One region of the Streptomyces sp. RG80 genome, then DNA from elsewhere that is predicted to be linked to it. Evidence: riboswitches for the same ligand, from Rfam matches in the RefSeq annotation. Region 1 holds a riboswitch; the other holds the start of a gene.
The links. Region 1 has a riboswitch for S-adenosylmethionine ahead of thrC (threonine synthase). Riboswitches for the same ligand answer to the same signal wherever they lie in the genome.

Region 1 (3,403 bases):
TCGCGCTGTAGTGGACGAATACATCCGCACCACCGTCGACCGCGATGAAGCCGTACCCCTTCTCCGCGTTGAACCACTTGACGGTGCCCTGAGCCATGCCTAACTCCCCTATTACTGGCCCTTGCACAGATCCACACTTCGTGGATCCGGGTCAGACCTCACCCCCCACGGATTGGGGGCGTGCGCCGGAACGCGTCGACCGCGGCTGAATGTATCTGTCCAACTGCCGTCTGCAACAGGTCAATCGGACGAGAATTCTGGACGCGAAGGGTCCGGAATGTAGTGAGAATTCGCCCGAATTCGGGGCAAGTCGGGCCCCACAAAAGGCGCAAAATTCGCAAAAGAACCGCACACTTTGGCTACTTCTCGTCGCAAGTGGAGCGAGAACTCATATGCGGATGGCATGGGGGGTGCAGCAGCTTCCCCAACTGTACCGCGCTCAACCATAGAGAATTGCCCCCTCCGTTTCTCTCACGGAGAGGGCAATTCGATGAACTCTTGGTAATCGACGTTACCGAGGGTAACGATCGACGGTCGGTCAGCCTCCGGCGACCGCCGGAATGATCGAGACTCCGACCCCGTCCGGGGTGGCCGTGTCCAGGCCCTGCTCGAAGCGGACGTCGTCGTCGTTGACGTACACATTGACGAAGCGACGCAGCTTGCCCTGGTCGTCGAGAACGCGGGCGGCGATGCCGGTGTGGTTCTTCTCCAGGTCGGCGATGACCTCGGAGAGCGTCGCGCCCTCGGCGGCGACCTCGGCCTGCCCGCCGGTGTAGGTACGCAGGATGGTGGGGATGCGGACGGTGACGCTCATGTTCAAGACCTCCGGTCAGGTAGACGCGCCCCAAAGGGGCGCGGGGAACTGCGCGACCAGCCCCCACCGGCCCGCAGACGAACAACGGCCTCCTAGACGAGACCGGCCTCACGGAACGAATCGAGGTTGGGTCGGATCGTCGCCGTAAGACCCGTACCCGCCACCGCGTCCAGGGTCTTCAGTCCGTCGCCCGTGTTCAGCACAACGGTCGTCAGCGTCGGGTCCAGCAGACCGTTCTCGATCAGCTTCTTCGTTACACCGACCGTCACCCCACCCGCGGTCTCCGCGAAGATGCCCTCGGTGCGGGCGAGCAGCTTGATGGCGTCCACGATCTGCTCGTCGTTCACGTCCTCCACCGCGCCACCCGTACGCCGGGCGATGTCCAGGACGTACGGCCCGTCGGCCGGGTTGCCGATGGCGAGGGACTTGGCGATGGTGTCCGGCTTCTGCGGCCGGACCACGTCGTGGCCCGCCTTGTAGGCGACGGACACCGGCGAGCAGCCCTCGGCCTGCGCACCGAAGATCTTGTACGGCTTGTCCTCGACGAGCCCGAGCTTGATCAGCTCCTGGAGCCCCTTGTCGATCTTCGTGAGCTGCGAACCGGAGGCGATGGGCACCACGAGCTGGTCGGGCAGCTGCCAGCCGAGCTGCTCGCAGATCTCGTACGCCAGGGTCTTGGACCCTTCCGCGTAGTAGGGCCGCAGGTTGACGTTGACGAAGCCCCAGCCCTCACCGGCCGGGTCGCCGATCAGCTCGGAGCAGAAGCGGTTCACGTCGTCGTAGTTGCCCTCGATGCCGACGAGCTCGCCGCCGTAGACCGCGGCCATGACGACCTTGCCCTGCTCCAGGTCGTGCGGGATGAACACGCAGGAACGGAAGCCGGCGCGGGCGGCGGCGGCGCCGACGGCACCGGCCAGGTTGCCCGTGGAGGAGCAGGAGAGAGTGGTGAAGTCGAACGCGCGGGCGGCCTCGATGGCCTGGGCGACGACGCGGTCCTTGAAGGAGTGCGTCGGGTTGCCGGAGTCGTCCTTCACGAAGAGCTTGCCGGCGTCGACACCCAGCTCACGGGCCAGGTTGTCGGCCTTGACCAGCTGGGTCCAGCCCGGGTTGATGTTGGGCTTGTCGGCCACGTCCGCGGGGACGGGCAGCAGGGGCGCGTAACGCCAGATGTTCGCGGGTCCCGCCTCGATCTGCTTGCGGAGTTCCTCGGTGTCGTAACCGGAGAAGTCGTAGGCGATCTCGAGCGGGCCGAAACACTCCTCGCAGGCGAAGACCGGGCCGAGCGGGACGTGGTGACCGCACTCGCGGCAGCTGAGCGCCGCGGCGGGGCCGAGGTCTACGGTGGTTTCGGTGGTGCTTGCAACAGTCTGCGCAGCCATGGAGGCGAGGCCCTTTCTCCTCATCTTCCTCACGACGCACTTCGCCATGAGACGGATTTGGCACCTTCCCGAGTCGGGAGCCTCGCGGAACGATCAGAAATGATCTACGAGTACCGACTGGAGGGTTGCCGGGGCTTCATCGGGCCGTATCCCTCTGCCCCTCTGGATGAGCGGTATGAAGTTGTGTGAACGGCGGGCCACCCAGGACATGCGATGGTCATCCGCGTTGTTCAAGACTGTAACCGACGACCAGGACAGTTGAGATAGTCGTCCGAACCGCGAGATGGATCACAAGTCAGGAGCCGAGCACTGTGCTGAACGAAGTCGAGCGCTGGCTGACCACCCGCTCCTGGTCCATGACCGACCGTCCGCTCCACCAGATCCTGGCGGCCAAGCAGCGCACGGGCCAGTCGGTCAGTGTCGTGCTGCCCGCGCTCAACGAGGAGGAGACCGTCGGCGACATCGTCGCCGTCATCCGGCACGACCTGATGCAGCAGGTCCCGCTGGTCGACGAGATAGTCGTCGTCGACTCGGGCTCCACCGACCGTACAGCGCAGGTCGCCGCGGCGGCCGGGGCGACGGTCGTCCACCGCGACGACATCCTGCCCCGCCTCCCGGCGGTCCCCGGCAAGGGCGAGGTGCTGTGGCGCTCGCTGCTGGTGACCCGCGGCGACATCGTCTGCTTCATCGACGCGGACCTCAAGGAGTTCTCCTCCGACTTCGTCTCCGGGATCGTGGGCCCCCTGCTCACCGACCCCGGCGTCGACCTCGTCAAGGGCATGTACGACCGCCCCCTCGGCGGCGCGACCGGCCAGGGCGGCCGGGTGACCGAGCTGATGGCCCGCCCGCTGCTGAACATGCACTGGCCCCAGCTGGCCGGCTTCGTCCAGCCCCTGGGCGGCGAGTACGCGGCCCGCCGCTCCCTGCTGGAACAGCTGCCGTTCCCGGTGGGCTACGGCGTGGAACTCGGCATGCTCGTCGACGCGCTGCACCTCGTCGGCCTCGACGCGCTCGCCCAGGTCGACGTCGGCGTCCGCAAGCACCGCCACCAGGACGGCCAGGCCCTCGGCCGGATGTCCGCCGCGATCTACCGCACGGCCCAGCTCCGCCTCGCCCGCGGCCACCTCATCCGCCCCTCCCTCACCCAGTTCGAACGAGGCGAGTCCGGCTTCGAACCCCGCACGTACTCCGTGGACACCGAGGAGCGCCC
Region 2 (3,403 bases), on a different contig from region 1:
GGTCATCGCCGTGGCCTCCAGCGCCCGGACGATCCCGAAGTCGATGACCCGGGGGCCGTCCGGTGCGAGCAGGATGTTGGAGGGCTTGAGGTCCCGGTGGACCATGCCCTTGGCGTGGATCGCGCCCAGCGCCTCGCCCAGCGCCGCCGCCAGCACCCGTACCGCCGGCTCCGGCAGCGCCCCGCCGTCCAGCACCGCGTCCCTGAGGTTCGGCCCCGCCACGAACTCCGTCGCCATCCAGGGGTGCTCGCCCTCGGGGTCGGCGTCGACCACCCGCGCGGTGTACGTCCCCGTCCCGCCGACCGTCTGAGCGGCCCGCACCTCCTGCCGGAACCGCGCGCGGAAGGTGCGGTCCTGGGCGTACTCGGACCGCACGACCTTCACCGCCAGCCGCAGCCCGGTCCGTGACTCGGCGAGATAGACCTCGCCCATACCTCCCGAGCCGAGCCGGCCCCGCACCTCGTACGGGCCGATCCTGCGTGGATCCGTCGTGCGCAGCGCCTGCACTTCCCGCTCCCCCGTCCAGCGTGAACCTGTCGAGGAGGCAGGGTATAGCAGGCCTGTCAGCAGGTCAGACCGCCGGGACGCAACGACCGTCCTCCGTGCGGTAGTTCCACTTCGCACCATCGCGGACGAGCTCCTTGACGGCGGTCACGAACCGCTCCACGTGCTCGTCCGGCGTCCCCGCCCCGAAGCTCACCCGGATCGCGTTGAGGGACTTCTCGCCGGGCGCGGCCTCCGGGGCTCCGCACTCGCCCTGGGTCTGCGGGTCGCTGCCGAGGAGGGTGCGGACGAGGGGGTGGGCGCAGAAGAGGCCGTCGCGGACGCCGATGCCGTACTCGGCGGAGAGGGCGGCGGCGAAGTGGGAGCTGTTCCAGCCCTGGACGACGAAGGAGAGCACGCCGACGCGCGGGGCGTCGTCCCCGAACAGGGAGAGGATCCGGACCTCGGGGACGTCGGCGAGACCGGCCCTGACCGTCTCGATCAGGTGCTGCTCGCGGGCGACCAGGGTGTCGAAGCCGGCCTCGGTGAGGGCCTTGCAGGCCGAGGCGATGGAGTAGGCGCCGATCACGTTCGGGGACCCGGCCTCGTGACGGGCCGCGCTCTCGTGCCACTCCACGTCCACTCCCCCGTCCTCGCGCCGGGAGACCTTGCGGCTGGCGCCGCCGCCCGCGAGGTAGGGGTCGGCGGCCCGGAGCCAGTCGGCGCGGCCGGCCAGGACGCCGGAGCCGAAGGGCGCGTACAGCTTGTGGCCGGAGAAGGCGACCCAGTCCACGTCGAGATCCTGGACCGACACCGGGTGGTGGGGGGCCAGCTGGGCGGCGTCCAGGACGATCCGGGCGCCGTGCGCGTGGGCGGCGGCGGCCAGCTCCCGTACGGGCCACAGCTCGCCGGTGACGTTGGAGGCGCCGGTGACGCAGACCAGGGCCGGGCCGTACGGGTCGCGGTCCTCGAGGGCCTTCTCCAGGGTCTCGACGGCCTGGCGCGGGGTGCGCGGCGCGTCGAGGTAGGTGACGCGGGCGTCGCGCCAGGGCAGCAGGGAGGCGTGGTGCTCGGTCTCGAAGACGAAGACCTGGCAGTCGGCGGGAAGGGCCTGGGCCAGCAGGTTGAGGGAGTCCGTGGTGGACCGGGTGAAGATCAGCTGGTCGTCGGCCCGGCAGTCCAGGAACTCGGTGACGGTCCGGCGGGCGTTCTCGAACAGGTCGGTCGACAGCTGGGAGAGGTAGCCGGCGCCCCGGTGGACGCTGCCGTAGTACGGGGCGTAGGCCGCCACGTCGTCCCAGACGCGCTGGAGGGCGGGGGCGCTGGCCGCGTAGTCGAGGGCCGCGTAGGTGACCTCGCCGCCGGTGACGAGCGGGACGGTGACATCACGCCCCAGAACGGGCAGGGGGGTGCAAATGGTCTGGGCGGCGGCAGCGGTGGAGACAGACATGGGGAACTCCCGTGAGAGAGCATGCGGAAGGAAGCCAGGCATGCGGGGAAGGAAGAGAAGAAGGGTGCGCGGAGGCGGGGCTCGGCGGCCCTATCGCATTCGCTTGCTCACGGGAGGCTCCTCGACGACCAGGACCCCTGGCGTTTCGAGGGGTCCGCGCTTGCCGTAGACCTCGCTGCCTACGGCCTGGTCTTCACCCGGGGCACCCCGCCACGGACGGAGGGTTGCCGGACAGTCGGCCGGGGCCTCATGACTGTCACTCATGACCTGGTACAGGAACGTACGCGATGTGATCGTCGTCCCGCAACCCGTGTCCGGATCGCGGGACGACACCCGATGCACGTCAGGCGTTGCTGGCCGCCACCCAGCGCTCCAGCGTCCGCTTGGCCGCGCCCGAGTCGATCGACTCGGCCGCCTTCGCCATGCCGGCCCGGATCTGGTCCACGAGCGGCGCCTGCGTCGGCTCCAACGCCACCAGCGCGGCAGCCGAGTTGAGCAGTACGGCGTCGCGCACCGCTCCGGTCTCGCCGTCCAGCAGCCGACGCGCGACCTCGGCGTTGAACGAGGCGTCCGCGCCCCGCAGCGCCTCCACCGGCACCAGTGCGAGACCGACGTCCCGAGGGTCGAAGGCCTCCTCGCGCACCGCGCCGTCGCGGACGATCCAGACCCGCGAGGTGGCCGTGGTGGTCAGCTCGTCGAGGCCGTCGTCGCCGCGGAAGACCAGCGCGGAGGAGCCGCGCTGGGCCAGCACTCCGGCGATGAGCCCCGCCATCCGGGTGTCGAAGCAGCCGACCGCCGAGGCGGTGACCCGGGCGGGGTTGGTCAGCGGGCCGAGCAGGTTGAACGAGGTCGGGATCCCGAGGTCGCGGCGGACCCCGCCGACGAACCGCATCGACGGGTGGAACTTGGCCGCGAAACAGAAGGTGATGCCGGCCTCGTCCACCACCCGCGCCACCCCCTCGGGCGACAGGTCCAGGTTGATGCCGAGCTTCTCCAGCACGTCGGAGGAACCGCTCGCCGAGGACGAGGCCCGGTTGCCGTGCTTGACGACCTTCGCCCCGGTGCCCGCGATCACGATGGCGGACATCGTGGAGATGTTGACCGTCTTCGCCCGGTCGCCGCCGGTGCCGACGATGTCGACGGCGGGGCCGGGGATGTCCAGCGGCTGCGCGTGCTTGTACATCGCCTCGACGAGACCGGTGATCTCCTCGACCGTCTCGCCCTTGGCCCGCAGCGCCACCATGAAGCCCGCGATCTGGGCGTCCGTGGCCTCGCCGCTCATGAAGCGGTCCATGGCCCACGCCGTGTCGCCGGAGCTCAGGTCCCGCCCGCCGAGCAGTGCGCTCAGTACCTCGGGCCAGGAACGGCCCGCCGCGGTGTCGCCTCCAGCGGGGGTCACAGCGCTCATAAGGCCGCTCCAGGATGTCGTAGAAAAGTGTGCCCCCACCCTATCCAGCAGCGGGGCACGGC

Region 2: linked by a shared signal. The riboswitch ahead of ABKA17_RS34685 (aminotransferase class V-fold PLP-dependent enzyme) and the one ahead of thrC (threonine synthase) in region 1 are both predicted to bind S-adenosylmethionine.

The regions. Positions count from the first base shown of each region.
Region 1 is NZ_JBEAAJ010000008.1:144,101-147,503, reverse strand. Features, by position in the region: gene ABKA17_RS27565 (cold-shock protein) at 1-97, opposite strand, end outside; gene ABKA17_RS27560 (MoaD/ThiS family protein) at 539-814, opposite strand; gene thrC (threonine synthase) at 907-2,193, opposite strand; SAM riboswitch class I at 2,211-2,366, opposite strand; gene ABKA17_RS27550 (glucosyl-3-phosphoglycerate synthase) at 2,505-3,403, shown strand, end outside.
Region 2 is NZ_JBEAAJ010000010.1:510,291-513,693, forward strand. Features, by position in the region: gene ABKA17_RS34680 (protein kinase domain-containing protein) at 1-507, opposite strand, end outside; gene ABKA17_RS34685 (aminotransferase class V-fold PLP-dependent enzyme) at 572-1,933, opposite strand; SAM riboswitch class IV at 2,085-2,201, opposite strand; gene trpD (anthranilate phosphoribosyltransferase) at 2,277-3,341, opposite strand.